Regions from separate parts of the Psychromonas sp. psych-6C06 genome, predicted to be linked through region 3. Evidence: predicted binding sites of a transcription regulator. Region 3 holds the regulator's gene; each other region holds the start of a gene.
What was found. Region 3 encodes LexA, which represses DNA repair genes until DNA is damaged. Its sites were predicted from a motif close to TACTGTATNNNNATACAGTA; they were not measured.
Positions count from the first base shown of each region.

Region 1 (10,930 bases), on a different contig from region 3:
GAATCACCTTTATATTTTAACTGTCAGGTAAAATAAAAGAGATCAAGAGAAGTGAATATAAAAGTAGCAGAGAGGCTAAACAGTGCTTTAATCGAGCGGGGAAGCCCCGCATTTAATTGACAGTAAAACTGAAGTTATACTGGATTATCGATATCGATAAAGGTTACATCAAACTCAAGCTCATCGTTTAACCACTGTCCCAGTGCCTGCACTCCGTAACGCTCAGTTGCATGGTGCCCTGCAGCAAAATAATGAATCCCCATTTCATGGGCGATATGGGTAGTCCGCTCTGAAATTTCACCGCTGATAAAGGCATCGATACCCTGCTCTGCTGCTATCGTAATGTAGTCTTGTCCGCCCCCCGTACACCAAGCAATTGTTTTGATCTCTTTTTTACCACCGTCAATATGTAAGGGTGCACGTCTTAATACTTTTTCAATACGAGCGCTTAATTGGTCTGGGGTGATCACATCTTCAAACTTACCAACTCGGCCAACACTGCGTTTATCCCATGGCTCTAATGGACGTCGGTCAATGATCTGGAGTAATGAAGCTAATTGCGCATTATTACCAAATTCTGGATGAACGTCTAAAGGCAAGTGATATGCATAAAGGTTAATACCATTTTCAATCAGCGCTTTAATACGATTGTACTTCATACCCACAATCTCTTGCTTTTCACCTTTCCAGAAAAAACCGTGATGTACTAAAATAGCATCCGCCTGCTGTTCAATAGCGGCATCAATTAATGCTTGGTTAGCAGTCACTCCGGTGACAATGCGTTGTACTTTTTCACGCCCTTCTACTTGTAAGCCATTTGGGCAATAATCTTTAAACTGGTGTATTTCGAGTAACTGGTCAAGTTTGTTAGCAAGTTTTCTGTTTTTCATCGCAGGCTCATTATTTCTGGATTAGTGACTTTGTGGCCTGCAAAACAGGCCTTATTAACGAAGGGATTGTAACTCAATGTGTTAAATGAGGTAACTATTTGGGATAATAAATGAGAATTGACTGCCTTCACCAAGGTTACTTTCGATATTTAGCTCAGTGTCGTAATGACTTAATGCATGTTTCACAATCGATAAACCAAGGCCAGAGCCTCCGGTATCACGAGAGCGGGATTCATCAACACGATAAAATCGCTCAGTCAGATGTAGAATATGCTCAGGGGCAATACCATCGCCATTATCCATCACGCAAAAATACGCGCCGGTTGAACAACTGCGCCAAATTACTTTTATCGCGCCGCCTTTCGGAGTGTAGTTGACCGCGTTATATACTAAGTTCGCCATCGCACTGCGTAGCTGCATCTCATCACCCAATAGCTGTAAATTGTCTTCAACTGCAAATTTAATCTGTAGCTTTTTCTTTCTGCCAAGTGCTTGCGCTTCGTTTTCTATCTGAGATAGGAGAGCAGGTACATTAACTTTATCATCAAGGTCTATACTTGGTGCACCTTCAATTTTTGATAACGTCATTAATTGCTCAACTAATGAACACATGCGTGTTGTTTGTTGCTCTAAGACAGCCACTGCTTTTTCTTGACGCGAGCCCTCTTCACTCTGCATGCCTAAAATCTCAATATAGCCTTGTAATACCGTTAATGGCGTACGTAACTCATGGGAAACATTGGCGACAAAATGTCTACGTTGTTCAGCAATTTGACGATAGGTTGTGACATCTCGAACAATTAAAATACGTTGATGTTTTGCGTAGGGCATCACACGAAATTCCAAGATTTTGTCGTGATTAACGGGCGAGGCTAGATCTAAAGGTTTGTCATAATCTTCGCTTTGTAGATGCTCAACAAACAGCGGATTACGAATCAGGTTGGTAATATTATCGCCACTGTCTCCCGGCCACTTAAAACCCAATTGGAATTGGGCTAGACGATTACACCAGATTATTTCACCACTTTTATGAAACACGACAACCGCATCAGGTAATGCTTCCGAACCTTCACGAAATCGGCTAATAACAGAAGCGAGATTATTACGCCTTTTTCGATGACGTTGCTGCATATTATGGATACCAACAAAGGCATGTTCCCAATCGGATTTACCATGTGGCAACACAGTACTTTTGCTATTCCATAACCAATTATTAAGCAGTTTCAAATAATAATAATGCCAGACGATATGGAGAAAGAATGAGATCAATAACAGTTCGCTTAAACAGTTAAATAGCACACCAATAAGGGTGATTGGGAGATAGATGAGTATCAATCCCCGCATTAACGCTTTCCATGAGTAAATCTTCAAAGTAGCAAATTCTCTATCAGCTATTAGATAAAACAGTTACAGTTTGGTTGAAAAACGGTAACCCGAACCACGTACAGTCTGTACTAAATGGTCGTGATCTTTTAATGCTTTTCGTAAACGTCTAATATGAACATCAACGGTTCTATCTTCAACATAAACATTCGTTCCCCAAACATTATTAAGTAACTGCTCACGACTATAAACACGCTCTGGGTGAGTCATGAAAAAGTGTAATAATTTAAATTCAGTCGGGCCCATTTCAAGTGGATGCTCTTCGAGGGTCGCTCGATGTGAGACAGGATCTAACTTTAATTTACCCACTTCTAGGGTATCATCTAATGATGTGGGGTTAACACGACGTAATACTGATTTTAATCGCGCCATTAATTCTTTAGGTGAAAAAGGTTTGGTAACGTAATCATCAGCGCCATTTTCAAGCCCACGCACTTTATCTTCTTCTTCACCCCGTGCAGTCAACATGACTACAGGTATTTGTCGTAACATCTCATCAACTTTAAGATGTTTTAGTAGTTGAATACCGCTGCCTCCTGGGAACATCCAGTCAAGCAAAATTAAATCAGGGTAAGGCTCTCCAAGTTGCTCTAAGGCAGCTTGATAAGTGTCTGCTTCTGCACATTCATAACCATGTTGCTCTAGAACAAAACATAACATATCACGGATTGCGACTTCATCTTCAACAACTAATATACGACTTGCCATTTAACCTTACCTGTTTATCTCAATTTTAAGTGACACTATTATTACGGCGAAGTATGACACTTATATGACAATTAATCACAAACTGTCATAAAAGTAGCGATAAAATATCATTTCTTAAAAAATGTTAAACTCTTTTTTAAATTTCATTTACACTCACAAGCTGTTTATTTTTATAAAGGTGTTTCCCATGTTTTTCAAAAACCTACAAGTTTATCGATTTACCCGCCCGCTCGAACAAGACGAAAAAGCCTTAGAACGAAACTTAGAAGAGTTTAAATTTAAGCCCTGTGGAAGCCAAGATGTGTCCAAATTAGGTTGGGTATTTCCAATGGGGAAAATTGGTGCAATGTACACCCATACTGCAAATAAACAGATCCTCATTTGCCTTAAGAAAGAAGAAAAAATGTTACCTGCTGGTGTTATCAAAGATCAGCTTAATGAACGTGTCGAATCAATTGAAGCAGAACAAGGTCGCGCATTAAAGAAAAAAGAAAAAGATGCATTAAAAGAAGATATCGTGATGCAACTGTTGCCACGTGCATTTAGCCGTAGTTCAAACACCTTTGCATGGATTGATCCTGAAGCAGATATGTTATATGTCGATGCATCTAGTGCACGTAAAGCAGAAGAGTTAATTTCACTCTTACGCAAGACCTTAGGCAGTCTGCCAGTTGTACCAGTACAGTTAAAAAATCAAGCTGATGTAGTCATGACTGATTGGTTAGTTGAAGGTAATATTCCAGCTAACTTTAAACTCGAAGACGAAGCAGAGTTATGCTCTGCGCTAGAAGGTGGTGGCATTATTCGTTGTAAACAACAGGACTTACTTTCAGATGAAATTAAGAATCATCTTGCTTCCGATAAATTTGTAACTAAATTAGCGCTCAACTGGGCAGATAGTATCTCCTTTATTATAGGTGAAGAGTTCGCGCTAAAACGCCTTAAATTTTCAGATGTATTACAGGAGCAAAACGAAGATATCGAAAAAGATGATTTTGCTGCACGGTTCGATGCTGATTTTGCATTAATGACAGGTGAAATAACACAGCTGATACCTGCAGTTATCGAGGCCTTTGGCGGTGAGCAAAGCCTTTAATAGTAAAAGTGTCCAACCTCTTTGTTACGATTTAGAAAAAAGAGGTTGGTAAATTAATGCAATAATTAAATCCCTTAAACACTTATATTCTACATGGGTTAACTGTTATTATCCTGCTTCCCCATGACAGATGAGAGTTGAAATAATATGAGTGTTTCTATTTTTGGTAATGCGACTTCCCCAAGTGCAACAAAGGCGCTATTACTTGGTTCCGGTGAATTAGGTAAAGAGGTTGCTATTGAGCTGCAACGTTTTGGTATTGAAGTGATTGCAGCAGACAGTTATGCCAACGCCCCTGCAATGCAAATTGCCCATTCTTCACATGTTGTTTCGATGTTAGACGGTGAAAAGCTAGAAAAAATTATCCGCGCAGAAAAACCCGACTTTATCATTCCAGAAGTAGAAGCGATTGCCACCGATACACTAGTTAAGTTAGAGAGTGAAGGTTTTAATGTGATCCCTTCAGCGCGTGCAACTAAACTCACTATGGACAGAGAAGGTATTCGTCGCCTTGTCGCTGAAACACTGAACGTTAAAACCTCACCCTATTTTTTCACAGATAGCAAAGCGCAATACTTACAAGCAGTGAAAGAAGTGGGTATTCCATGTGTGATAAAGCCCGTAATGAGCAGCTCAGGTAAAGGACAATCAGTCATTAAGTCAGAGCAGGAATTAGATAAAGCTTGGGAATACTCTCAACAGGGTGGACGAACCGGTGCTGGTCGTGTGATTGTAGAAGGGTTTATTCCTTTTGATTATGAAATAACACTGCTCACTATTAGCGCGGTTGATGGCGTCCATTTTTGTGCACCTATTGGTCATCGCCAAGAAGATGGTGATTATCGCGAATCTTGGCAGCCACAGGTGATGTCAGAAACAGCACTTGCTCAGGCGCAACAGATAGCTGAAAAAGTGGTCACTGAATTGGGTGGCTACGGCTTATTTGGGATGGAATTTTTTGTCAAAGGTGACGAAGTATATTTCAATGAGGTCTCCCCTCGCCCACACGATACAGGCTTAGTTACTTTACTTTCGCAGGATGCGTCAGAGTTTGCATTACATGTGCGTGCAATATTAGGATTTCCAATTGGACAGATAACCCAATACGGCCCTACGGCATCTAGTGTTATTTTAGGTAATGGCACATCGAAAGATATTCAATATAGCAATATCGGTAACGCATTAGCGCAAGTAGCAGGTTCACAAATGCGTCTATTTGCTAAGCCTGATATTAACGGAACACGTCGTTTAGGTGTCGCGATTGCCCGAGGAGCTGATGCACAATCAGCGGTGGAAAATGCCAAACTGATTTCAAGCAAGGTTGAAATTAGTTACTAATCAACAAAACTCTATTTACTAAAGGTAACCTCGGTTACCTTTTTTTATGCCTGAAAAATAACAATTGAATACAAAAACAGCACTAATTTGATAAAAACTGCAAATAAAGCTTGAAATATATACAAAACGATATTACTGTTGTTTTATACAGTGTTTTTACATACAGTAAAGTTAAGGTGGTTATTTATGTTATCTCGTTTTCAGCAACAAGCAAGCAACGCACTATTTACTATCAATGGTTCAGTGCAACAGCAAGTTCATCACAATGACAGATTAACGTTAAGTTACGACTTAAATAACTACCAAGCACTACTAAGTCATCTTCAAGAAAGCGATGATCCACGTTGGATCTTGTTTATTGCGCCACCTGGAAAGCCTAACTTTCAATTTCTACAGCAGGCAGGCATCAACAAAAGCCGCATCATCACCCTCAGTTCAAAACAGATCAAAACACCAGAGAAATTATTTAAGGAGGCATTAGCGAGTAACAACTATGCGGCGGTTATTCGTTGGGTGAATAGTGGTGAACAGCCATCGGTTGATGAGGTAAATCAATTAACAGAAAGATCTAAAACGCACTGTTTTGTTTATTGTGCACAATAAAAGGTATAATGAAGCTCTTTAATTTAATTATGGAAATCAACCATGTACCCATATTGCGACAAAACAAAAAACATCATTAATTTAATCGGCAGTGGCGATGCGGCTTATGTACCAAAAGCAATCACCTGTGCTTTAAAAACCTTAGATGCGATTGCTGCCAATGAAGAACTTGATAATAAAATCCGTGAAGATGCCGCTTTTGCAGCAGCTAACTTAGCATTAAGTGATTACAACGATAACGACTAATGCGTTAATAATAAAATACAAATAGACAAAATAGATAAGCAGTAAACCTCATTCACTGCTTATCTGATCTTTCATCTGATATCAATCATGATGATGTCGATGTGCTTTATCCTCTACAGCCACCTCGATTTCAACTTCACCGGCATGTTTGAAATTTAAAACCAGTGGAAAACGGGCACCCGACTTAAATCGCTTAGCTGGCCCAAATAGCATCAAGTGTAAACCGCCAGGCTGTAACAGCGTCAGTCGTTTCGCTTTAATACTCAATGATTCGAGCACTGGCATGGTTACTTTTCCATTGACCATTTGATGTGTATAAATACCAACCTTATCAGCCAGCGGACTGCTTGCAGAGAGTAAGACATCTGCATTTTTTCCACGGTTTTTAATTTGCATATACACAGCTAATACTTTGCTATTTGGCGCTGTTTCAGGGCTCCAAGGATGGTCAATATTAATTGAACCCAAGCTATAATCGTGCGCATAGCTTTGAGAAGTCAATATCGCACCCATCAACAGTAACATCCATTTTATTAAAAGAGCACGATTTACCATGATAATTTTCCTTGATACACCATCCAAAAGGCGGTTTCACTTTCTTCACTGAGTTGCTCAAAATTAGCTTGTAAGCGAAGCATCTGATACTTAGCAAACGACCAATTAACCACAGCACTTAATCGACTTGGGTTATGCCCGCGACTATTAAGCACTTGTGCAAAGTCATTACTGTTAATGCTGAGTTTGTTGTGGGAATTTAGCCAATCGTAGCGAATTGCCGTTTCTACAACGTTCCACTGCCAATACCACTCACTACTAATACCATAGTAGCGAGCAGATATATCAGCTTGTAACTGTAGCGAATCAACTACCCCTCCTTCAACATCCGCGATCATCGACTCAACTTGCCAACCTCCTTGTAAATATTGCCACTCTGCCCCAAGTGTTAATAAAGTGGTTTCACCGCTGAGGCTAAGATTAACCTGATCGGCATTATGGTGATCACTATTACTATTATCACGCTCAGTAGCATTAAATTGACTTAGTGAATTATTGAGTAAAAAACTACTTTCAGTACCTAGCCACAACCATTGCCAACCTAATCCATAGGCATTTGGCTTAGCGCTATCTGGATTCACGGAACTTGGAAAGTTAGCCCCTCTGCCAATCCAAGTAAACAGTTCCAAATCACCCATATTGTAATTAACGGATACAGCATCATCGGTATATTGCCCACCTAAAAACACGGTTTGTGACAAAGTTGCATCAATAAATCGCCATTCATGATCATGAATAGCATTGTACAAACCGATATTAGCAAGTTGCCGGCCGAACCGAATTTGCCATTGCTGACCCAACCAAGGCTGTAACCAGAGTTCTTCAATTTCAGGAGATTCAAGGCCATGAGACCCGATAATAATATTTCCTGAAAGTACCTCCTCAATATTTCCCCATAGTGCCAGTTCACCATGAAAAAGTTGCACCCCTGAATCATGGGGCTGACTTTCTCCTCCGGTAATAAAACCAGGAATCTGCCAGCTTTGCTGCTCAGTACTTTGTTGAAAATATCCAAATTGAGCAAAAATACTTGCCTGCCAATCAGTGCTTTCTTGTGGCTGTTGCGCATGAGCAAAAAATGGCCACACCAATAACATCATTAAACTATTTTTAATCATTATTTACTTCATTTAAAAATGGGTTATTAAATCGAGGATTAGCGACAAAAGCATGGTCAGTTAACGCGGTTAAGAATGCGATTAAATCGGCCTTTTCTTGCTCTGATAACGAAAAACCATTCACAAATTCACTTTTATTCGGGTTATTTCGCCCATCTCCAATAAACTCACCCTCTATAATATTTCGTCCTCCCTGCGCATAAAATGCCAGCACTTCATCAAGTGTAGCGATACTGCCATCATGCATATAGGGGGCTGTTAAGGTAATATTCCTGAGTGTAGGGGGTCTAAACTTGCCTTTATCTCCAGGTTGTTGGGTCACTTCAAATAATCCGTTATCGATAGCTGGGTAGCTACCCTCCTCATCTAAGTTATATAAACCAGTATTAAAAAATGGTCTACTGACAAAAACCGTATCTTCATGCAAAGTAGAGTCAGTAAAATTAAAACCACTATGACAATGAAAGCACTCCATTTTCTCACTGTTGAATAACGCCTGACCACGCATTGCCGATGAACTCATTTCACCACGATCAAAATCAGAATCATTAGAAATAAGTGCACGATTAAATACCGCTAACGATTTAATGATATTAGGCAGTGAGATTGGCGCATCCTGATTAGGAAACGCTAAATTAAATCGCTGCACATACTCATTATCATCTTTAAAACGCGATAAAATAGCTTCTTTATTACCATCATTGATGCCAAGTTCAACTGGAAATTCGCCAAACATGGGGATCACAAGCTGAGATTCGATATGCTTGAGGACAGGATTTGACCAGGTATAAGTCGCGTTATAACCCACGTTAGTGAGTGTGGACGCATTACGGCTTAATAGATCACCGGTAGAGCCTATCGATTGCACCTTTCCGTCAGTAAATGCTAAGGATTGAAAGTGACAGGATTCACAGGATTGTGTTTGATTACCTGAAAGACGTTTGTCATAAAAAAGATGCCTCCCTAACTGAAATTTTGCTTCTGTTGCTTTATTATCTTCTGGCTCATGTGGCTCAGGAAAAGCACCATTCAAATAATCAAAACCTTGATCATTTGTGCTACTCACTGGTGCAACCTCATAATGAGATTCACTGTCACAACCCGCGAGGTAAAACCCCGCGGATAGTATCAGCAAACAGATTTTATACTGCGCTGACATAGTGACTACTCCACTGAAACCCATGACTGAAGCGCACTGCAATTACCATCAGTACATTCACCAGAGGACAACGTGAGCCCTAAATTGTTAAAAATAGCTTCACAATCACTGTCGTTACTACCAGACATACAACCTAATGGAGTGTTATCTGCGTTAACAGCTAAGTCACTATTTTCAACTAATTTTAAGTAATCTAAAACAATAGTATTATTAGCAGCATCAAAGTTATCTAATTGATAAGTTGGGCGATTACCGCGTGAATTAGCACAATCAACTGTTTCTGTTGCGGCATCTACCAATTCACAGCCCGTTGTACCAAGGTGCAGGTTCCAACCTTTAACATCCATACGCAGGTGTTTATGACCTTTTTGCCAGCTCCAGTTCATCCCCGTTACGTCAAGTGGAGAAACTGCATCATCTCCATCTATACCTAGATGATTTAATCCTACAGGTACACCGATTGTAAACTCCACACCGGTATAATCGCCTGCAGGTACGGTACCAGAGACAACGTTATTTAGATCTGGATTACCATTTGAACAGCTGCCGGTTCCATTTTCAAAATCAAGTAAAGCGACTTCTTTATATTGCCATTTTTGATCATTATTCAACGTGACTGGTACAGAGTCCCCTGCACTATTAATAAGTGAAAATGATGAAACGTAAAGGCGCACATCTGTAAACTCAGGATTTACGTTACTGCTACCCGCAACAATACTTTCCATCTTTTCACAGGCAATATCTTCACTACCTACACGCGCAGCAAAATTAATTTTAATCTCTTGATCTAGCGTTTCCAGACTCTCTGCCAAAGCCTCTGTTAACTCAGGTTCAATAATACGATCAATTTCTGAGCTAGTTACACTGCTTCCACAACCAGCTACAAGACTCACTAACATTACTATTGCACTATTTTTATAAAGCATTTTTTCTTCCTTTAAATTGGAAGCCTAAAAGACGGCTTCCTCCCTACTATTCATTAGTAAAGATAAATATGAATTGCCATAAAATGGCCGTTGATGGGTGTTCAAAATCCGACTAAAACAATCTAAACATTACTAAGAAAAATAAATTTATTACTAGAAATTAAGTTAAGTAAATGGGGCTTTACCATTAAAAACTTATCGCTATGTAGTAAATTATTAAGTCCTTGAACAGAAACACTCATATTTCGGATTTATTATCAATCGAAGTAAATATTTACGCTAAGTTTTGCTAGAAAAATAGATTTATTAAAAGCGAACGTTTTGTGAATCGTTCTTTGCTTTATAAAAATTCCAGCGAATTGTTAAGTTTCTTTAACTAACAAAATAGAGCAGTTATTTATTTCGTTTATATCGATACATATTAAAAAGATATTGCAGGGGGAGATTGCTTAGGAGCAAGACTTAAATAGGATTTTTGTGAAGAAATAGAAACAATGAAAATAGAAACAGCAAAACTATAGTGCCTCATCCAGCTAATCATTGCGGCAATAAATATCGCGAAGAAAATAGCTGGATACTTAAATGCTTCTAACAATGGGCATTGATATTTACTTATTTGGTGAGCGCTTTCAGATTCAGCTAGTAACTGGTTGTTTTGTTTGACAATTCGACTCATGCTAACCCATTTAAACCCGTCCTCTGAACACACGAGCACCTTGTCTCCAAGTAGTTCAGAAAGCCAGTTAGGCTGTTGAATCGTATTAATGTTAAGTGTCAAAAAAGCAGATAAATAAATTTGAAATAAAACAGAGCAGATAGCAAAAATTGCGACCTGCTGTTTTATAAAATTATTTATCCATTTGTTTTGCATAATATTCACCGAATCCATTCGCGCGAAATATTAGCAA
Region 1 is NZ_PIZM01000010.1:26,108-37,037, forward strand. Features, by position in the region: gene CW745_RS13735 (Nif3-like dinuclear metal center hexameric protein) at 135-890, opposite strand; gene phoR (phosphate regulon sensor histidine kinase PhoR) at 972-2,261, opposite strand; gene phoB (phosphate regulon transcriptional regulator PhoB) at 2,298-2,981, opposite strand; gene rdgC (recombination-associated protein RdgC) at 3,169-4,077, shown strand; gene purT (formate-dependent phosphoribosylglycinamide formyltransferase) at 4,225-5,415, shown strand; gene CW745_RS13760 (SulA-like leucine-rich domain-containing protein) at 5,602-6,018, shown strand; gene CW745_RS13765 (YaeP family protein) at 6,061-6,264, shown strand; gene CW745_RS13770 (copper chaperone PCu(A)C) at 6,346-6,819, opposite strand; gene CW745_RS13775 (hypothetical protein) at 6,813-7,937, opposite strand; gene CW745_RS13780 (methanobactin export MATE transporter MbnM) at 7,930-9,096, opposite strand; gene CW745_RS13785 (MbnP family copper-binding protein) at 9,102-10,022, opposite strand; gene CW745_RS13790 (hypothetical protein) at 10,444-10,893, opposite strand.
Region 1: the regulator LexA is predicted to act here: its motif matches at 5,549-5,568, upstream of CW745_RS13760 (SulA-like leucine-rich domain-containing protein).

Region 2 (10,930 bases), on a different contig from region 3:
GCTGGTGGCAGACGAAGAAACTCTCAGCAATGCGATTACGCAATTACCAAACTCATTAAAAGCCAACTATAGCGTACTCCGCAGTGCGGCTATTTTTCTTGAGGTATTACATCCGCAATGTGATAAAGGTTTTGCCATACAACAGCTTGCGCAAGTTCTTAATCTTTCTGAAGAACAGGTAATGTGTGTAGGAGATGCTGAAAATGATCACGCGATGTTATCCTTTGCAGGTATCGCAGTAGCGATGGAAAATGCCGACGATGCTACTAAGGCGCTGGCTGATGTGATCACATTGAGTAATGTTAATGATGGCGTTGCAGTCGCGATTGAGCAACATGCACTTAAACACAGATAACTTATCTCTATAGCTATGAATAGGTTAGCGCGATTGGATTGACATGGCGCTAACCAACACTGAGTTTAATTAATTCATTTACTTGTTTTTAGCGCTATTACTTGCCTATTGTCCAGCTTCATTTCATCTAAAGGTTGTAGTTTGTTCACTCGAATCATTCGACGTAATCCTTTTATGTAGGCTTCACCTCGCTCTGAGTATTTATCTAAAGTAGATGCCAGCTCATAGCCACTAATAACGCTTTCACCATCTCGCATCTCTGCCCGTAATGAACGCAGGTTGGCATAAGCTTTATTGGTATTGATATTAAACATATAGCCCTTGACTGAAGCAAGAGGGCTGTCAAATTTAGCCACCCCATAGTTACCTAAATGTTCTCGCTGTTGCTTTGGTTTCATGCCGTTACCAGAGAAGTCCCATTGTCCAAAAAAAGCATTTCCCTCAAGGGCAAAGCGTGACGTCCCCCAGCCACTCTCTTCAGCAGCCTGTGCTAGCGCTAAAGACACTGGTACAATATCGATCCGCGATAATAATTCACTTCTAAGTTGCTCTGAAATAGGCGTCTCTAAATCTTTAATCACTGCATAGTTAAGTGCTAATTCCCTTAATGCTTTTGACCCTAATGGTGCCTTTATTGCCACTTTTCGTTGTTGTAATATCTCTTCATTTGCCATTAAAATCAACGGCGACATTAAACGAAAAAAGATTGTTTTTTTAGTCTCAACGGGCAAGTCAGGAGAATTTTTAACCCATTTAGACGAAACTTTCTTAAACATAAGGCAAGGTATATCTCGTGTGCTGTCATTCCAATTCTTTTCGGTGTAATTGAGCTCTGTGAAAAGTGCGTTTAATTCATCCAGTGATTTAACAGAAACTTGCTTGGGTGCCGATGTACATTGTTCACTATTGGCGATTACATTATCTGTCTGATTAGACTCACTGCATGCAGTTAATGATAAACTTACGCCGATAATTGTCGCGAGCGTTGTATAGGTAATATGTTTAAACACAGGTTACTTCCTAAAAGTATGATTAAAAGAGGGGGCCGTTTTTACGCATTAATATTACAATTATTCGAACATGAATTACTAGGGGCGGCTGATCTTTGCCGTTTAAATTTTGTTCAACACAACGCGTTTTTAGCAAGGCAGATGGGGTGTGGCTTAGTCATAAGCACCTTTAATACCTTGAGGTTACTGTAAAAGCATCATTCAGCCACAGTTTTTATGTTAGCTTAAGCCATTAATGTTAATACTATCAATTTTATTAGGAAACAGTTATGCACGAAACCGTAGATTACCCCATTGGCAGCATCGGTCAAAAGTGGGGAGCCCCTGAAAAAGCGATGTGGCGAGCACAACAATCAATTAAACGTAGCTATAAAAAAGATGTGCTTACCGAACTTGAGAGCATTGATGATCATTTTAAAAAACAGCAATATGCAACACTTTTCTATCTTGAAGGTAATTATCCTTTATATGCATTGAAATCTTCAAATTGGCAAGATCATCTTCCTACTATATTAGTGACAGGAGGAGTTCATGGTTATGAAACCAGTGGTGTACATGGCGCACTTCACTTTGCAAAAAATATCGCTAGTCAGTACCTAAAACAATTTAATTTTATCATCGCTCCCTGCATCAGCCCTTGGGGATATGAAACAATTAACCGTTGGAACCCAGATGCAGTTGATCCTAATCGTTCATTCTATCGTAATAGTCCAGCGCAAGAGTCTCAAGCTATCATGGACTTTTTACACGCTGAAGGGGTAAGTTTTTTAGCTCACATTGATCTTCATGAAACAACAGATACCGATAACAGTGAGTTTAGGCCTGCTTTGGCAGCTAGAGATGCCTTCATCGACAAATATTCAGAGATACCAGATGGTTTTTATCTCGTCGGTGATAAGCAAAAACCACAGCATGATTTTCAAAAAGCAATTATAGAGCGTGTTCAGAGTGTTTCACATATTGCGCAGGCCGATACAAATCAAGAGTTGATTGGTACACCTATTACACAGTTTGGCGTAATAAATTATGAAGCGCGTGCACTTGGCTTATGCATGGGATTAACGGATGCCCCCTATGTAACGACTACAGAAGTTTATCCTGATAGCCCACGTGTTAACGATAAAGACTGTATTGATGCACAGGTTGAAGTTATTGTCGCTGCTCTCGAATTTTTGCAAAAGCGATAGTTTAGTAAAACGTTACAGCCTGTTTATATCAATAGCTGAACTGTTTTACTGCTTAAAATAACCTACCTCTTTATTGAATTTTTGCAAATAGGACAACTATTTAGATAAAATTTTACCTTGAGCTAAGCCTTATTAGATTGCGAATTATCACAGTAAAGGTTATTTTAGATTGATAATAATTGAGCCAATATTTTATAATTTATGGTAGATTTTTTTTCACATAAGAGAGAGTCATTAATAATGGATGCAGAGTTTAAAAGCAAAAATGCAGATGAAAAATTTTGTACTGATTGCGGTAATGTGATCAATATAAAAGCAGAGATATGTCCTAAATGTGGTGTAAGACAAACACCAGTACCTGGTGCATTAGGGGCGACAGCGCCTAATGGTAAAAGCAAAATAGCCGTTGCATTATTAGCGTTCTTTTTAGGAGGCTTTGGTGTACACCGTTTTTATTTAGGGCAGATTGGTTTAGGTTTTTTATACCTACTTTTTTGCTGGACACTAATTCCATCAATTGTTGCATTTATTGAGTTCATTCTCTTTTTGACGATGAGTGATGACGCCTTCAATGAAAAATATGGACAAGTATAGCGACCTTCTTATACGTCATTAAAACGCGACCTTATCGCTTATGCAAAGCATCAATATAAATATTTTGTGCGTTATCAATCGCATGCTGTGATTGTAACGCTACTTGATAAGCTTGATGCAATTGCTGATGGTCGCGTAAATCCTTTGCTTTATGCAATAACGTATCAGAGACTTCTATCTGTGCTTTCATCCCAAAAGGATAATAAGAGCGACTAAGCGCCCAATCTAAGCGCCCCTCGATATCTAACACCGCTTGCTGATAAAAAGGCTCTAACGCTTCTTGTTGCGCAAACTTAATAAATAAATAAGTGATTGTAGCGATAAGTAAAATAACAAAAAAGACGCTCATATTTAGTCCCCTATAGCTATGTTATGTATAACAACTCCTTCATTTAATGCGCAAATATTGCGTAGGAATCGCTTAGTTTAACCAGTGAGATAGGGCAGTTATTATTCGCCGTTGTTTTATTTAATATATTCGCCTTAAGCCTGATTATCTAAGCAGTATAGGAACAATAAAAAATCTTTGCCATTTACACTTTGATAGCGCAAAGACACTTCATAGCAAACAGCATAAATCACTTTCTCTACGCAAAATTTAGATCGCATACTCAATTCGATTAGTATTACTTGTACTTATAAAATTCTAAATTATAATTAAACTGTTTTTATATACAGCGGTAATTTATGAAATTTATTCCAATAACAGCAAGTGCAGGCATTACCGGCTTTGAAAGCCCAGCTAGCGACTACCTACAACTTCCTTTAAGCTTAGATGCACTACTTATTGAGCACCCTAGTGCAACTTTTATTGGTCGAGCAGATGGGCACTCGATGCAAGGGGTTGGGATTTTTAGTGGTGATATACTGATCGTTGATCGCCATATCACAGCCAAAGAGTCCGATGTGATTGTGGCAAACTTAAATGGCGAGTTTATTTGTAAAATACTCAATATAAGCGCGCGCTTATTAGTTTCTGCTAATCCTCATTACACTGCGATTCATATCCATGAAGATGATCAGTTTACTATCGAAGGCGTGGTGATACGCTCTATCCGTTGTCATCGTCATTCACAACTACTTGAAGCACACTTATAATGTTTGCGCTGGTGGACGCAAACGCCTTTTATTGCAGCGCGGAGCAAGTCTTTCGACCTGCATGGCGGGCAAAAGCAATGATTGTACTTTCTAATAACGACGGCTGTATTGTTGCAGCCAATAAGCAGGCTATTGCACTTGGTATTAAAAAATTCCAGCCTTTTTACAAAGTGCGCACCCTGTGTGAAAACGCAGGTATTATTGTTTGTTCCTCTAATTACGAATTGTATGCAGATTTGTCTCATAAAATGATGCAGGTGATTGGTCGTTTTGCACCACAGCAGCATATCTATTCAATCGATGAGTCTTTTTTAAGCTTTCATAACAGCCAATATGCCATCACAGACTTAGCTCAACACGCACAAAAAATTCGCCGGGCAGTGTGGAAAGAAACGCGATTAGCGGTCTGTGTTGGTATTGGAAAAACACTCACATTAGCCAAACTCGCAAACCATCTCGCGAAGAAGTGGCCGGGGTTTAATGGAGTTTGCGTACTTGATGACGAACACTTTAAACAACAAGCCTTAGCACAACTTAGTCCGCAAGATATATGGGGAATAGGGCGAAAAACCGCGCATAAACTACAGCAAAATGGTATTACAACAGCAGGGCAACTTAGCCAACTAAAACCTCATCACCTACCCGCAGGGTTTAATGTTGAACTACATCGTACGATTAACGAATTAAATGGACAACCATGTAAACAGTGGGATCAAGCCAGGGCAGATAAATTACAAATATTCTCAACACGTAGTTTAGGGAAACGCATCACTGATATTGACTCACTAAAGCAAGTGCTGGCAAAACATGCTTCGATAGCCGCAGTTAAAGCACGTAAGCAACACTCTTTATGCGCGTCATTAATGGTTTTTGCAGCCAATAGTCCTTTTGATAAACAGCACTGTAGTTATAAAATACTCGTATCAATTCACCCTGCAACTAATAACACGGTATCATTGATTAAAATAATTAATGACAATATCCATCAGCTATATCATCAGGGGGTTGCCTATTACAAAGTTGGAGTAGGTTTATTAAATCTTTCTAGCGAAGCACACCAACAGTGGGATCTATTTACCCCTGCGCCGGAAAATATTCCTTTAATGACGGTATTAGATAAAATAAATCAGCGTTATGGTCGCGATAGTGCATTTTTAGCTGCACAGGGCATTGATCAAAAATGGTCTATGCGTCGTGAAGGACTAACACCTCAATACACAACGAATTGGCGTCATATTCCACCTATTCGTTGTTAAATAACCTTAATTATGAATAAGCAAAGCGATAAAATGCCACTATCTGATTAAAATGCTATCACGCTTAGATAACGCTTCCATTAAGCAAAATTGCGGTTAAGTATAATTGAGGTTAAATAGTCTTTGGAAGGTAATACAAGTGATAGGTTGCAATACTAGGACTGCTTATCTTGCCGTTTAAATGTTGCTCGCGAAAAACTCTACAATTAAACAGACTGAAGTAAAACGCACTCATCAATGAGTGCGTATGAGGCATAATATCAATATCATAAGTTATTTTGGCAAAAGCACCGTATCGATAACATGAATAACGCCATTTTTAGCTTTTACATCAGCAGCAATAACTGTAGCGTTATTAATCATTACTTTATTATCCTCAACTTTTACCATCACGGTTTGACCTTGTAAAGTAGGAGCAACTTCAAGTTTCACAACATCTTCTGCCATCACTTTTCCAGCTACGACATGATAAGTAAGTACAGCGATGAGCTTGTCTTTATTCTCAGGCTTGAGAAGCATTTCCACTGTACCAGCTGGTAGTTTAGCGAATGCTTCATCAGTTGGTGCAAACACAGTAAATGGACCTTCTCCTTTTAAGGTACCGACCAGATCAGCCGCTTTAACAGCCGCCACTAACGTTGTGAATGAGCCATTTTCTACAGCGACATCAACAATATCTTTTTTCATGCCATGATGCCCTGCATGTGAGAAAGCGCTAAATGCCAAGCTTGATACTAGTAGTAGTGATGTAGTCATCGATTTTAATGTGTTAAACATAATATATTCCTTGTAATGATTGGTATGTAAGTGTTTATCGTTGTAGCAGTGTTAATGATATTTACGAAGGGCTGAGTCAAATCGATCAACTACTGAAAAATAAAATTGATGAATATTATTTTTCAGTAGTTGATCATCGCGTAAAACCAAGAGTAAATTAAAGCGAAGGTAATTGTGTTAGCAAAGCTTGAGCACTTTCAGGATATTGACTACAATGATGCACTTTTTATTTATCAGTAGGTCACAACATGAACGATACACAGACTCAACCAGAATTACCGGATCGCCTTTCAGGAAACCCACGTAGCCCACATCATGTAGAAGAAATTTTTCAATATGACATCGGTATCCGCTTGAATGGTAAAGAACGTTTTGACGTTGAAGAATATTGCATTAGCGAAGGCTGGGTAAAAGTCCCTGCACACAAAGCATTAGATCGTCGTGGCCAACCACTAATGAGAACTCTAAAAGGGACAGTAGAAGCGTTTTACAAGTAACCTAAATGCCTACTAACCACTTATCAGATCAAAGCTAGTAAAGAAATTTACTGGCTTTTTAGCAATAACAGTACTTCTGAACATGACAAAATAAAGAAACATTTTGCTATTTATACAAAGCAGAGTCTAAGGCTTGTGGTTATTCCACATAATTAGAGGAAGTTTGCTTAGAATAGCTAAACCACATTGCGTCTACCTTTCTCAAACCGCGTTGTGTTGAACAAAATTTAAACGACAAAGTTCAACAGACCCTAGTTAAATCAACTTTAGTTGTAAAATAATAAGTTTTTCTAGTACTCATTACCTTCAATGGGGTAGTTTAGTGCACTTAAATATTTTTCTTGAACATTACGTTTATAGGATAAATCAGCGCATAGATAAAAGCTTATAAAAGGAGCATGGAATGCACAATCTAACACTGGTACTCAAGAAGGCACTAATACTACTACTTTTCGTTTTTCCTATTCTCTCTCACGCAGAGGCTGTTTGGGTGGATGTGAGATCTCCTGCAGAGCATCAAATTAACCACATTGAAGGTGATCTTCTTATTCCACACACAGAAATAGTAAATACGATTAGTAAGCTATTTCCAAACAAAGAGACTCCGATTCACCTCTATTGTCGCAGTGGCAACAGAGCAGGAATTGCACAACAAGCGCTTAACAAGCTCGGCTATAAGAACGTATTTAACGAGGGGAGTATTGAACAAGCAAGACAAACTCAACAACGCTTAAAGGCGCAAGCAAGCCAACAGGAACAAAACTAATGAGCAAAGGCTCTACGGATAGTGTTGATTACCAAAAATTTAGGCCCCATGGACGTGTCAATATTTCAATCATTGATAATCAGATAGCACAGTTTCAAGCGCTAGGTCCCTTTAACTTAGAACTGCTTGGTGCACTAGATGAGATAGAATCAAAGGTGTTGCAGAAAGTTAAGCAAAAACCTTGGGCGGAAGTTATTATATTTGAGCAATCTTGCTTGGCTACCGAAGAGGTATTTAGCGCATTTGTAAGTCACTTAAAAGCGCAAAAGCGTGCCGGTTTATCAGCCAGAGTCAGTGCGCTTGTTTTCAACCAAGACATAGAAGGGGCGATATTAATGATAGACAAATACAAACGCTGTTTCGAAGTAGCGGGGTTAGAATACCGTCATTTTGAAAATAAAGAAGAGGCAATAAAATGGGCCCAAAAGTATATTTAAAAAAATCAAAGGCTAGCCATGCTACCAACTGATATCGCTAAGGCCTATGATAAAATAACTCACCTATGGCAAAGTAAAAAATTTAACCGTAACAATGGTATTAATGCCCACCAAAGGGCACTTAAATTTATCACTGCTCATGGTAATGCACTCGACGTAGGCTGCGGTTGTACCGGTCGCTTTATCGATTTATTACAAGAGCAAGGTCTTCAACCTGAAGGCCTTGATATTTCTCAAAAGATGCTTTCTATTGCACAAAAAAGACACCCTAAAATCACTTTTTATCATGCCGATATTTGCCAATGGACTCCCCCGAAAAAATATGACTTTATTAGTGCTTGGGATAGTATTTGGCATATTCCTTTAGATCAGCAAGTGACGGTGATCAGTAAACTTGTCGAGAGTTTATCACCGGAAGGCGTTTTCATTTTTTCATGTGGAGGCACAGAAAAAGAGGGGCAGGAAACTGATAGTTTTATGGGGCCTACAGTATCGTATTCAACATTAGGTATTACTGGCTTTTTAACACTTATATTAAATTTGCAGTGTAGTGTTAAACACTTTGAGTTTGACCAATATCCAGAATTGCATAGCTATTTTATAATACAAAAAAATAAACAGTAAAATCGCTAATAGTTCATCGTTAACCTATTTGGAAAAAAAATGAAGTATCAAGGTAAAATAAGTCAATGGAATGATGCTAAAGGATTTGGTTTTGTTGAGCCAAATGGCGGAGGTACGCGTGCGTTTGTACATATTAAAGCATTTACGCCAAGATCACGCCGACCGATAAATGGCGAAGTGATCACCTATCAACTAGTCAATGAAGCGAACAACCGCTACAAAGCAATTAATATAAAATTTGCACGCGATAGCGCCCAAGAGAGGGCGCAACCCAAAATACACAAAAACGCGACAAGTAAACAGCACAAAAGAGTAAAGCGAGCTCTGTTTGGTTCCGTTCTGTCTCTACTATTTAGTATTGCCTTACTTAGCGCGGTTTTAATGGGGAAGTTACCTGTTGTTGTTGGTTTTACTTATCTCATTATTAGTCTGCTAACTATCCTTGCCTACGCGAAAGATAAATATTCAGCACAGCATAATAAGTGGCGAACACCAGAGTCTACTTTGCACTTATTGTCAGTATTAGGTGGGTGGCCTGGAGCGATGTTTGCACAACAGCAATTACGACATAAAACCAGTAAAAGTGAATTCATTACCACATACCGGCTAACAGTATTCATTAATATAAGTGCACTATTGATTATGTATACAGAGCAGGGGCATTATCTCCTAAATGATATTATTTTACCGTTAATAAGTTCGATACTCTGATGGCAATTTGCATAAGTTAAGCTTATTAGGCGAGGCAGATATCCGCCTAAACTAAATCACCTTCATTTACCTCTTCTTAAATATTCCCAAAACTGGCATTTTTACGTCCCAATTATGGGAATATTTTTACCCCTCCCACAATCATAAAAAAGGAAAAGCCAATAAAATCAAAAGCTTATCTATTGGAGTAAAGTTTGCAATGTAACTATCAAAATAAAATTTATTGCCAAGACAATAAATGGAGGGAAAATGATTAAATACATAACACACTTTACGTTGATATTTATATTCATACTAAACAGTGCATACACTCATTATTTTATATCTCACACCGTAGAAAGTGCTTATTACCTATTATTTTATGGCTTAGCCGGAATGTTCTTAGGCGCTATGTTGTTACTGCGATGGAGTAACGTTGAGTCCGCAGCCCAGTTGGCCACAAAATTAAATCGGCACAATAACGCAGAAAAGGAAGATAAAGATTCACTGCGATATGGAACATTAGTATTACTGCCATCATTGATAGTTGTCATTATTGCCTTATCAAATATCCCCCTGAAATGATAAAAATAACCTTTTAAAGATATTTATTTGCCACAAATAACATAAAGGCATATTATGTCTAAAGATCGAAAGGCACTACAGCAGAGTGGGGCGTTGATACCACACTGCTATTAATGCAACTGATCAAACTGCGTATACAATTACATGAGTGTGAAAAACGTATTGCACATCTTTATGGGTGAAAAATAACAGCATAATATTTTCAATATTGGGAGAGAAAAATGAGTAAACAATTTTGCAGTAAATGTAATCATGAAACGCTTCATAAAGAACTAATTAAACAAAAACCTTCAAAATTTGGCACAACGAGAAAAGAAAAATTTCGTGCATTTATTTCAGGATTTATCGCAGGCTCAGCAAGCCCGGTAGGCGCAGCACTTGATCTCATGGACAGATATGTTGTCTGCCAACAGTGCGGTTGTAAGCGTTTAGATAATCAGGGTGATGAGTTTCAATAGTGCTTATAACCTAAATTAAAAAGCTGTAAAGCTAGATTAATTAGCGTCTTAATCTGATTTTCTGCGACAAGAATAGGTATTCAGCAAATAGGTTAGTAGGACATTTTAAAAGATAGATCAGAAAATCCAGATATAGGTAAAGATGTCGTAAGTAAAAACACTAAAAAATTTCTAGAGAAAGTTGATGATGGTACATATATAGGTATTGAAGAAAAAACGAGAGAGCATAAATTAAACAACCTTAGCAAAAATGAGTATTGATAGCTTTCTAATAGGCAGAGCAAGATGATGGGGAGTAGATAATGATAATAATCTCAAGCAAGGATCAGAGCCAGAGTATCAGCGGATGACCATATGAAAGAAGACTTAAAGTAGTCGCAGAAGCCCCTTAAATTTATCTTAAATATTTTCATATTATTTTGGAAGGCTGAAAGCTAGTTTGACGAATCAGAGAATTTGAAATCAATTTTCCTAAAACTTATTTCCTAATAATTTTGTCGCGTAGCTTTTATTAGTTAGGGGAAATACCTTAATTACGCGCCAGATTTTAACACAGAGCGCCTAAATACCATTCAAACTGCTAGTTAGAGACAGTG
Region 2 is NZ_PIZM01000008.1:45,009-55,938, forward strand. Features, by position in the region: gene CW745_RS12020 (Cof-type HAD-IIB family hydrolase) at 1-355, shown strand, start outside; gene CW745_RS12025 (glucosaminidase domain-containing protein) at 430-1,365, opposite strand; gene CW745_RS12035 (M14 family metallocarboxypeptidase) at 1,635-2,552, shown strand; gene CW745_RS12040 (NINE protein) at 2,793-3,146, shown strand; gene CW745_RS12045 (hypothetical protein) at 3,178-3,495, opposite strand; gene umuD (translesion error-prone DNA polymerase V autoproteolytic subunit) at 3,834-4,244, shown strand; gene CW745_RS12055 (Y-family DNA polymerase) at 4,244-5,500, shown strand; gene CW745_RS12060 (fasciclin domain-containing protein) at 5,774-6,277, opposite strand; gene CW745_RS12065 (DUF3297 family protein) at 6,526-6,774, shown strand; gene CW745_RS12070 (rhodanese-like domain-containing protein) at 7,178-7,540, shown strand; gene CW745_RS12075 (hypothetical protein) at 7,540-7,977, shown strand; gene CW745_RS12080 (class I SAM-dependent methyltransferase) at 7,996-8,601, shown strand; gene CW745_RS12085 (cold shock and DUF1294 domain-containing protein) at 8,641-9,312, shown strand; gene CW745_RS16685 (hypothetical protein) at 9,672-9,845, opposite strand; gene CW745_RS12095 (hypothetical protein) at 10,098-10,334, shown strand.
Region 2: the regulator LexA is predicted to act here: its motif matches at 3,807-3,826, upstream of umuD (translesion error-prone DNA polymerase V autoproteolytic subunit).

Region 3 (10,930 bases):
TGAAAATGCGACACAGGATTTACCCTACTGTAGCGAGTTAGATGGCTATTTAGTGTGGCATGAAGCCAGAGTAAAAAGCCCAATGGGTAATATTGATTTCGCTACTCCAAGTGTAGACTTAAGTTGTTCAGAGGGGAATTTGGTAGCTTCTTTAAAGCAACATTCAGAGCAACTTACCACTAATGCCAATATTTTATTACTAGAGGGTGGTGCGTATCAGCTTCAGGGTAATATTATTGGACGTGAAAAACTTGACCCATCAATTTTACAAGCTCTTTCATGGCTTGGGCCGAAAGATGAATCGGGTGCTACTGCGCTTAATTTCAAAGGACGATTATAGTTCAATGAATCGTAATGCTTATCTTGCTTTCTTGGTTGTCATATTATCTGGTTGTTTTAACAATGAAAGTCAGCAACTGAGTCATCTCTATGATGATGGTAACGATCAAGCGGAAGCACTTTTAAAAGGTGCTGAACATATCGAATTTTTATATAAACAACAACGTGGTGGTGTATTAGTCACCAGCGTTGGGCGCATTACAAAGATATTGGATAATCAACAAACGCCATATGTTTCGCAACGTATACTTATTCGCCTCAGTTCTGGTCGAAAGATACTGATTCAGCATAACCTCAACGAAGCTCCAGCAGTAAATAATTTAGCGATAGGTGAAATGATCACTTTTAGTGGAATTTATAACTGGAATAGCCAAGGCGGTATGATCAATGCCACACATCAAATAGCTGATCTTCCCCAGCGCTCTGGTTGGTTAAAATATCAAGACATTACTTACCAATAGGTTTATTAACCTTAATTCTGACTAATGGAAGCGTTATCGTTTTTTGAGCCAGAGAATGATGATTTTTAATATACAGCGCCGTTATAGCAAACGAAATAAATCGCTGATCTATTTTACTGGTTAAAATATCTCATCTCTTCGTGAGCTTTCTCAAATGTAATAACCATTTACCCTTTCGGCTAAGTTATTTTCCAGCGCAAAATTTGGCTTACATGCTCCTTTCGATTGGTATTAGCTTTGCGTAATTCAAGGTGAATAATCGTCACAATAACGGGTTATTGGTAGATGATTTAACGCCAAAATTCGCGCAAATAACAATATCGTAACGTTTTGCTTATCCATAAATGAGGTTTATTACTCAGATCGCTAGAATATTACTCTGTATAGATATACACTGTGTATGTTTACAGTCAATAATTGATAGCGGGGTAAGTAATGAAAGATTTAACTAAACGCCAAGGTGAAGTATTAGATGTGATTAAAGATTGCATCAATAAAACGGGCATGCCTCCAACGCGCGTTGAGCTGGCAAAAATTCTTGGATTTCGAAGTGCCAATGCAGCAGAAGAGCACTTAAAAGCTTTGGCCCGTAAAGGCGCAATTGAAATTTTATCGGGTACCTCACGTGGTATTCGTATTGTTGAAGAGCATAAAAGCAATGTTATCCCCATTGAAGAGGGATTGCCTTTAGTGGGCATGGTTGCTGCTGGTGAGCCAATTTTGGCTGCTGAGCATGTAGAGTCTCATTATGATGTTGATCCTGCTCTATTTCACCCCGCTGCTGACTTTTTATTACGCGTGCAAGGCGAGAGTATGAAAGATATCGGTATTATGGATGGTGATTTGCTCGCGGTGCATAAAACCAAAGATATTAATAACGGACAAGTTGTTGTTGCCCGAGTTGAAGACGATGTGACCGTGAAGCGTTTTTACCGCGAAGGCAGTCAAGTGACATTAAAAGCGGAAAATGTTAAATTCTCTCCTATTAAAGTAGATCTTGAACATCAAGTTTTTGATATCGAAGGGATCGCCGTGGGTGTGATTCGTACCGCTGATTGGATGTAGGAAAAATAATGAAAAAAGGTTGGGTAATTGGTTTGCTTGTGGTCGCCACAGCACTGCTGGGGTTTATACTATTTAATTCAGTAAAAAATATTTCCGATAACCCTTCCTTGGTATTACAGAAAGAGGGTAAGCGGTTACCCGATTTCAAATTTGAAATGGCTAATAAACAGACATTTACCAACCAAAATTTACAAGAACATTGGACACTTTTTTTCATTGGCTATACCTTCTGCCCTGATATCTGTCCAACTACTTTATCTGATTTAGATCGTGTCTACCCTGAATTAAGCAAGCCCCCATACGAGAATGTACAAATTGTTTTCGTTTCTGTTGATCCTAATCGAGATAAAGCCAATAACCTTGCTGAATACGTGAATTATTTTAATCCTGCCTTTATTGGCACCACTAGTACCCATGAAAAACTGTTCCCATTTTCACAGGATCTCGGGCTTATTTATAGCATCGTTGAAGAGGGCGATAATAAAGATGATTACTATCTAGTCGATCATAGCGCTTCCCTGGTACTAGTAAATCCCCAGGGCGAGCATCAAGCAACCTTTAAAGCGGTATTGAATGAAGATGGTATTCCTCATGTGGATATGGACTTGATGGTAGAAGATATCCACAAAATCATCGAGCTAAATCGATAGCGACTAAACGAACGGTCGATTTTTATTAATCGGCCATTACCTACTTTGTAAGCGTTATCATGTTAAAAAGTGCCTTTCTAAATTTCAGTAATCATCAAAAAATTTTCGCCATTGCTTTACCAATGATGCTCTCTAATATTAGTGTGCCTTTGCTAGGGCTAGTTGATACTGCAGTGATAGGTCACCTACCTGAGTCCTATTATCTCGCGGGTGTTGCGGTGGGGTCGATGGTAGTGACATTAACCTTCTGGATTTTAGTCTTTTTACGTATGTCGACTACTGGACTTGTGGCACAAGCGGTAGGGGCGAAAGATCATCTACAGGTATTACGCCTGTTAATGCAATCCATGTTTATTGCTTTGCTACTTGCGCTTACCATTCTGATGTTGCAAAGCCTCATTTCTGGTATCGCTTTTCATTTTGTACAAGGGAGTGAAAAGGTTCTATTTTATGCACAACAATATTTTGATATACGTATCTGGAGTGCGCCAGCAGCCCTATTGAATATGGTGCTACTAGGTTGGCTATTAGGCATGCAAAACGCCAAAGCACCGATGTTACTGTTGATCGTAACCAATAGCGTTAATATTCTCTTAGATATTGTATTCGTAGTATTTTTTGAGTGGGGTGTAGCAGGTGTTGCATGGGCCTCATTGTGTGCTGATTATATTGCCCTTACCTGTGGTCTTTGGATTGTCTACCGACTTGCTCGGCCCTTTTATAAAAAAGGCGATTTTACTCGCCTAAAAAAAGAAGCGATTCGCATTGAAGCACTTGCCCCTTTTATTCTTCTAAATCGTGATATTTTTATTCGTACTTTATGTTTGCAGGTAACTTATACCTTTATGACAATGCAGGGTTTAAAATTGGGTGATGATATAGTATCAGCTAATTCAGTATTGATGCACTTTTTGCTTATTATCTCTTTCTCTATGGACGGGTTAGCCTATGCAGTAGAAGCGTTAGTAGGTAAAAATATTGGTAGACGTTGCTTGGATAAATTAAAAGAGAGTATCTATTTGACTCTCTTTTGGGCGTTTATTTTTAGCCTATTACAGCTATTAGGTTTTTATCTTTTTGGTGTTTGGATAATTGAACAGATCACCTCCATTAAAGCAGTGCAGCTCGAAGCGATCAATTACCTCCCATGGTTAATATTGATTCCGCTTACTTCGATGTTGGGGTTTGTTTTTGATGGCGTATTTATTGGTATGGCACGTGGTACTGAGATGCGTAACAGTATGTTGTTTTCATTGCTGGTGGTGTATTTTCCTGCTTGGTTTCTGTTTGCAGAAACAGGCAATCATGCGCTTTGGATCGCGATGAATGCCTTCATGTTGGCACGTGGCCTGAGCTTATGGTGGATCTTTAGAAAATTAGAGCGTAAGCAACAGTTAATCCTTTAAAGATTTACTCCAAAATAGAGCACTACCATGTGTCGGATCTAGCTGATAATCAGAATACCCCTGTTTAATATAGGCATTTTTAGCGATCTCATTGCCAGAAAGCACCTCAAGCGTTATTTTACAATAATCACGTTGCTTAGCTATTTTCTCAATTTCAGTGAACAATAGGGTCGTTAACCCTAAACCTCTAAACTCCTTAAATACTGCAACATCATGGATATTAAACAGTGGCTTACAAGCAAATGTTGAGAATCCTTCAATGGCCGTTAGTAGTGCGGCTGGTTGCTTATCTTTAAATACCAACAAAATAACCACATCGCTACGTTTTAATAATGTACTCACTAAGTTCTGCTTGGCGAAATCAGATAGATCTTCAGCGCCTCCCATCGGATCACATGCGTAATGTGACATAAGAGTTAAGTACGCATTTGCATGCGCTTCATTGGTTAAATCGGCTTCAACAATAGTAAACATTTCAGGTCCTTATATTCATTTGGAGCTTTGATACTATCATCAATCATCAATTGGGGTTAGATAATAAATGTGTGTTCACTTGAAAATGATGTTAGACTTCTAGATGGCTAAATTAAAGTTATTAATCTATGGAGTTGCTAATGCCTATTCGTATCCCTGATGATCTACCTGCTTCTGGTATTTTAAAATCTGAAAATATCTTTACCATTTCTGAATCGCGTGCAAGCCATCAAAATATTCGCCCACTTCGTGTTTTAATTTTAAATTTAATGCCAAAAAAAATTGAAACTGAAACGCAATTAATGCGCTTGTTATCTAATACTCCCTTGCAAGTTGATATTGAATTGGTTCGAGTAGATGCACGTGCTTCTCGTAACACGCCACAGGAACACCTTGATAAGTTTTATGGTGATTTTGACCGTGTTAAAGACCAAAAGTGGGATGGCTTTATCATCACAGGCGCACCATTAGGTAAAATTCCTTTTGAAGATGTTTACTATTGGGATAAATTTAAAGAGATTGTTGATTGGTCTCACCACAACGTCACCTCAACACTTTTCCTATGCTGGGCAGCACAGGCCGCGCTTAATCACCTTTTTGATATCAAAAAAGAGACGCGTAAAAAGAAACTTTCTGGTATTTATAAGCATACAACCTATAACCATCACCACCCTTTAGTTCGAGGTTTTGATGATCAGTTTTGGGCGCCACTGTCTCGTTTTGCAGAGTTTAATGCCAAGGCGATCAAAGCCAATAGCGACCTGACTATTTTTGCTGCCGAAGCGGAAGCAGGGGTATATTTAGCCGCTAGCCCCGATTGCCGTCAGGTATTTATTTCTGGTCACCCTGAGTATGATGCAAATACTTTAAATAATGAGTATCTCCGTGATCTTGATGAAGGGCTAAAACCTGAGTTACCAGCTAATTATTATCCAGAAGATGATGAGAACCAAATTCCGCGTGCTAAATGGCGTAGTCACGGTAACTTATTGTATAGTAACTGGTTAAATTATTGTGTTTATCAGGTCACGCCATACGACCTTAATGAGCTAAAATAAAAACTGTGATATAGCTTAAAAAGCGTTTTTAAAACTACCTTTTTTTATTGGCATTAATTAGCTTACATTCTACACTTATTAGTAATTCAATGAGTGAGAGGAGATTAAAAATAGTACCTAGCACAGCAATCAATGAATGGCCTTTTAGGCAACTGACAACTCACGAAGTTCGACATAATAGATGCAACTTCACCTCGCTTTAATTGCGAATATTGTCAGAAGATTTTTTTGTTGAGAATCTAAAATAAAGAGGAGGAGCATTATTACTTCTTATCAGTTTTTAGTAAGGCATACACCCACTTTGAAGTTATCTAGGTAACTTATTTGTCCAACGGGACACTCGGGAAAAGCCTTTTTTGTTTTATCAGTTAGCTAAGTGAGTAACAGTTAAAATAAAATGCTGGTTGTCGATTCAATCATTACATGGAGGAATAATTATCAGTACTTCATATCAGTTTTTAGAGAAGCGTAATAAATTTCTGGGGATTGTTTTTTTAAACAGCTCAACGCCTTAATAGGCTTTTTAGTTATGCTTCTTTACTACACGTGATAGTTGGTTATAAATTAAATATTTATTGTTTTAGTGTGGATTTTTCACGTTACCATCTTTATTAGCAAGTCTGTTTTTTGTAAACACTTTCTTGATTTAAGTTTATGTTTATTAAGGCAATGGAGTAGAAATGCTTAAGGAAGGCGAAAGATGAGAAGCACTGGAAGGTAAACTTATTTAATATAATGACATTACAAACGCTCTTTTAAGATAAAGCGAACTTGTTTAAGTTCGCTTTTTTTATGTCCTAAATTTATCACTCGATTTTCTCACGTTGTTTATAGAAATATTTCAATTTAATGATCACGCATAGAGAAGTACTGTTTGTCACTTTTATGTTAAACTTCGCGTTCTATTTTTATGAATAAGACGTAAGGGAACATAATGTCAGTCAGCGATCGCAGTGCATTAATCAAATCACAGCTAGAAAAACACATCCTGCTTATTGATGGTGGTATGGGTACCATGATTCAAGATTATAAGCTTGAAGAGAGCGATTACCGTGGTGAACGCTTTGCGCAGTGGAAATGTGATGTTAAGGGTAATAATGACCTGCTCGTTTTAAGCCAGCCACATATCATTGAAAATATTCATAAAGAATATTTAGACGCCGGTGCCGATATTCTTGAAACGAATACCTTTAATGCGACAACGATTGCAATGGCTGATTATGAGATGGAATCGCTGTCTGCTGAAATCAACCGAGAAGCTGCGCGCATTGCACGTAAAGTGGCAGACCAAAAAACGGCTGAAACACCAGATCGCCCTCGTTTTGTTGCCGGTGTTTTAGGCCCAACTAACCGTACTTGTTCTATCTCTCCTGATGTAAATGACCCCGCTTTTCGTAATGTCACTTTTGATGAGTTAGTTGAAGCTTATACAGAGTCGACTTTAGCGTTAATCGAAGGGGGCTCTGACCTTATTCTTGTTGAAACTGTTTTTGATACGTTAAATGCAAAAGCCGCCGTGTTTGCGATTAGTGGTGTTTTTGATCAGTTAGGTTATAAGTTACCTGTGATGATTTCTGGCACTATTACCGATGCCTCTGGTCGAACGCTATCAGGTCAAACCACCGAAGCATTCTATAACTCACTGCGCCATATTGAGCCAATCTCATTTGGTTTAAACTGTGCATTAGGCCCTGATGAATTACGTCAATATGTAGCGGAGATGTCGCGTATCTCTGAAACCTATGTTTCTGCGCACCCTAATGCTGGTTTACCTAACGCCTTTGGTGAATATGATCTTGAAGCTAAAGAGATGGCAACACATATTAAAGAGTGGGCTGAAAGTGGCTTTTTGAATTTGGTTGGTGGTTGCTGTGGAACAACTCCTGCGCATATTCGCGCTATGTATAAAGCGGTTGAAGGTATTACACCCCGTGCGATTCCTGAAATAGAGGTTGCATGTAGACTGAGTGGTCTCGAGCCATTAACGATCAGTAAAAGTTCGTTATTTCAAAACGTAGGTGAACGTACCAATGTTACCGGTTCAGCACGTTTCAAGCGTTTAATTAAAGATGAACTTTATGATGAAGCCTTAGATGTTGCACTGCAACAGGTAGAGGCGGGCGCTGATATTATCGATATTAATATGGATGAAGCGATGCTTGATTCATTGTATGCGATGAAGCGTTTCTTAAACCTATGTGCCTCTGAACCGGATATCTGTAAAGTGCCAATTATGGTCGATTCTTCTAAATGGGAAATTTTAGAAGAGGGGCTTAAGTGTGTGCAAGGTAAAGGTATTGTTAACTCAATCAGCATGAAAGAGGGGGTGGACAACTTTATTGAGCAGGCCTCGCTGATTCGTCGTTATGGTTTCGCAGTTATCGTAATGGCCTTTGATGAAGTTGGTCAAGCTGATACGCGCGAACGTAAATTTGAAATCTGTCAGAAATCCTACGATATCCTAGTTAATCAAGTGGGTTTCCCACCTGAAGATATTATTTTCGATCCGAATATTTTTGCTGTTGCAACGGGGATTGAAGAGCATAACAATTATGCCGTTGATTTTATTGATGCAGTAAAAGACATTAAAGATAACTTACCGCATGCGATGATTTCAGGTGGTGTTTCCAATGTATCTTTCTCGTTCCGTGGTAATAACCCGGTGCGTGAAGCGATACATGCCGTATTCCTGTATTACTGTTTTAAAAATGGTATGGATATGGGCATCGTGAATGCCGAACAGCTTGCTATTTATGATGATATCCCTAAAGAGCTAAAAGATGCGGTTGAAGATGTTGTTCTGAATAAAAATCCTGATGCGACCGATGCGTTGCTTGATCTTGCTGAAAAATACCGTGATTCAGGGCAGGAAAAAATAGACGATGGCAGTGCTTTAGAGTGGCGTAACTTGCCAGTCAATGAGCGTATTGCACATGCCTTAGTAAAGGGTATCACCGAATTTATTGAAGAAGATACCGAAGTCGCACGTCAAAATGTAGATATGCCAATCGAAGTAATTGAAGGGCCGTTGATGGACGGTATGAATATCGTTGGTGATCTGTTTGGTGCTGGTAAAATGTTCTTGCCTCAAGTTGTTAAATCAGCACGTGTAATGAAGCAGGCAGTTGCCTACCTAAACCCTTATATTGAAGCGACTAAAGCGGTTGGTGATACCAACGGTAAAATCGTAATGGCGACCGTGAAGGGGGATGTACACGATATCGGTAAAAACATTGTTGGTGTTATTTTACAGTGTAATAATTATGAGATTATCGACCTTGGTGTCATGGTACCAACGGAAACGATTATTAAGACAGCGATTGCTGAAAATGCAGATATGATTGGTCTTTCTGGATTAATAACGCCTTCATTGGATGAGATGGTTTATGTTGCCAAAGAGATGCAGCGCCAAGGCTTAAAACTGCCGTTACTAATTGGTGGTGCAACTACCTCAAAAGCCCATACAGCAGTAAAAATAGAGCAAAACTACGATGAGCCTGTGGTCTATGTTTCGAATGCATCACGTGCGGTAGGTGTGTGTCAGTTATTGCTTAATGATAAAACCAAACCTGCCTTTGTTGCAAAGTTGAATACAGACTATGAGCGTGTTCGTGAACAGCATGCCAACAAGCGCCCACGCAGTAAACCTATCTCATTAGAACGTGCGCGTGGCAACGCAGCTAAAATTGATTGGACTACCTACGTGCCTCCTGTTCCTAATAAATTAGGTACTCAGGTGATTACTAAGATGTCGATTGATACCTTAAGTGAATATATCGATTGGACGCCTTTCTTCATGACATGGGGCTTAGCAGGAAAATACCCGCGTATATTGACCGATGAAGTGGTTGGCGAAGAAGCAACACGCCTGTTTGCTGATGCACAAAAAATGCTAGAAACAGTAAAAGCAGAAGGTGAAATTTCAGCATCTGGTATTGTGGGTATTTTCCCTGCGAATAGCGTTGGTGATGATATTGAAATATATACCGATGAGTCTCGCACTGAAATTGCACAAATCAGTAACCAATTACGTCAGCAAACTGAGAAAAAACCACCATTTGTTAACCATTGTTTAGCGGATTATGTTGCTCCTAAATCGTCAGGTGTTGCGGATTATATTGGTGCCTTTGCGGTAACGGGGGGGATTGGTGAGCGCGAAGTGGCAAATCGTTACAAAGAAAATAACGATGACTATAACGCTATTCTTGTGCAAGCTGTTTGTGACCGTCTTGCAGAAGCTTTTGCAGAATACCTACACCAACAGACACGTAAAGATTACTGGGGCTTTGCAGCCGATGAAACCTTAGATAATAACGACATGATCCGTGAAAAATACCAAGGCATTCGTCCAGCACCGGGTTATCCTGCTTGTCCTGAACATACGGAAAAACAGATCATTTGGGATTTGATGGACGTTGAAAAAGAGATTGGTATGGAGCTGACTTCTAGTTATGCAATGTACCCAGGCGCCGCAGTTTCTGGTTGGATATTCTCACACCCTGAAAGCCGTTACTTTGCAATAGCGCAAATACAGCACGATCAAGTGGAAGATTATGCACAGCGTAAAGGCTGGGATTTACTGACTGCCGAGCGTTGGTTAGGTCCAAACATTAGCTAGTTTTTTCATCTTCAAGATTGTAATAATGCTACCTTAATCGGTAGCATTATTATTTTTAGCCTTTATCGCTTTCTACATTTTGGTACTGCTCAGTTTTTATTAGGCGTGCAAAGCCACTCACTTCAACACGTTTAATGTTTCCCGCATCCACCACGACCTTAGCCTGCAATAATGAAGGGCTATCCATTGATGCCCCTTGCTCAAAAGTGAAAGTGGTCTGTTGTAAATGCTGATAAAGATAACAAGCTAAAGCGCCACATGCACTGCCTGTCGCAGATTCTTCTTCTATACCGACAAGTGGTGCAAAGTTGCGACAATTTGCTGTTATCGCGTTTGTTGGCGTATTTAATTCAAAGAGGTGTAAGCCAACAATGTCATGTGTCGAGCAAAAGGCCGTTATCTTTGTTAGATCGGGCGTGATGTTATCTAATATCCCGAGTGGAACTGGAATAATAAGATCGCAAAGGCCAGTTGATAACGCTTCAATAGGCAGTGTGGATGACAACTGTTCTGTACTGAGGTTTAACATCGGTGCAATTTGCTGAGCAGAAAAACCTTTCAGTCTCTTGGGGAGTTGTTGTTGCATGGTCACTAAACCATTGGATGCTATTGTCACTGTAAAAATACCGGCCTGTGTAATAAAACGATAACTGCCTGTTGTTATCCTTTGTTGCTGGTGGAGTAAATAAAACAGTGCAAGGGTTGCGTGACCACAGAATGCGACCTCTTCAGTCGGTGTGAAAAAGGAGATAGAAAAGTCTACATTTTGAGGGGTATTAGTTTCCTCAGTGAAAGCACTTAAAAAAACCGTTTCAGAGTAGCCTAGGTAACTAGCAATCTGTTGTTTTTGATCTCGTGA
Region 3 is NZ_PIZM01000006.1:80,896-91,825, forward strand. Features, by position in the region: gene CW745_RS08965 (type II secretion system protein N) at 1-340, shown strand, start outside; gene CW745_RS08970 (DUF3465 domain-containing protein) at 345-800, shown strand; gene lexA (transcriptional repressor LexA) at 1,236-1,865, shown strand; gene CW745_RS08980 (SCO family protein) at 1,874-2,515, shown strand; gene CW745_RS08985 (MATE family efflux transporter) at 2,575-3,921, shown strand; gene CW745_RS08990 (GNAT family N-acetyltransferase) at 3,910-4,395, opposite strand; gene metA (homoserine O-succinyltransferase) at 4,536-5,453, shown strand; gene metH (methionine synthase) at 6,388-10,071, shown strand; gene CW745_RS09005 (PhzF family phenazine biosynthesis protein) at 10,127-10,930, opposite strand, start outside.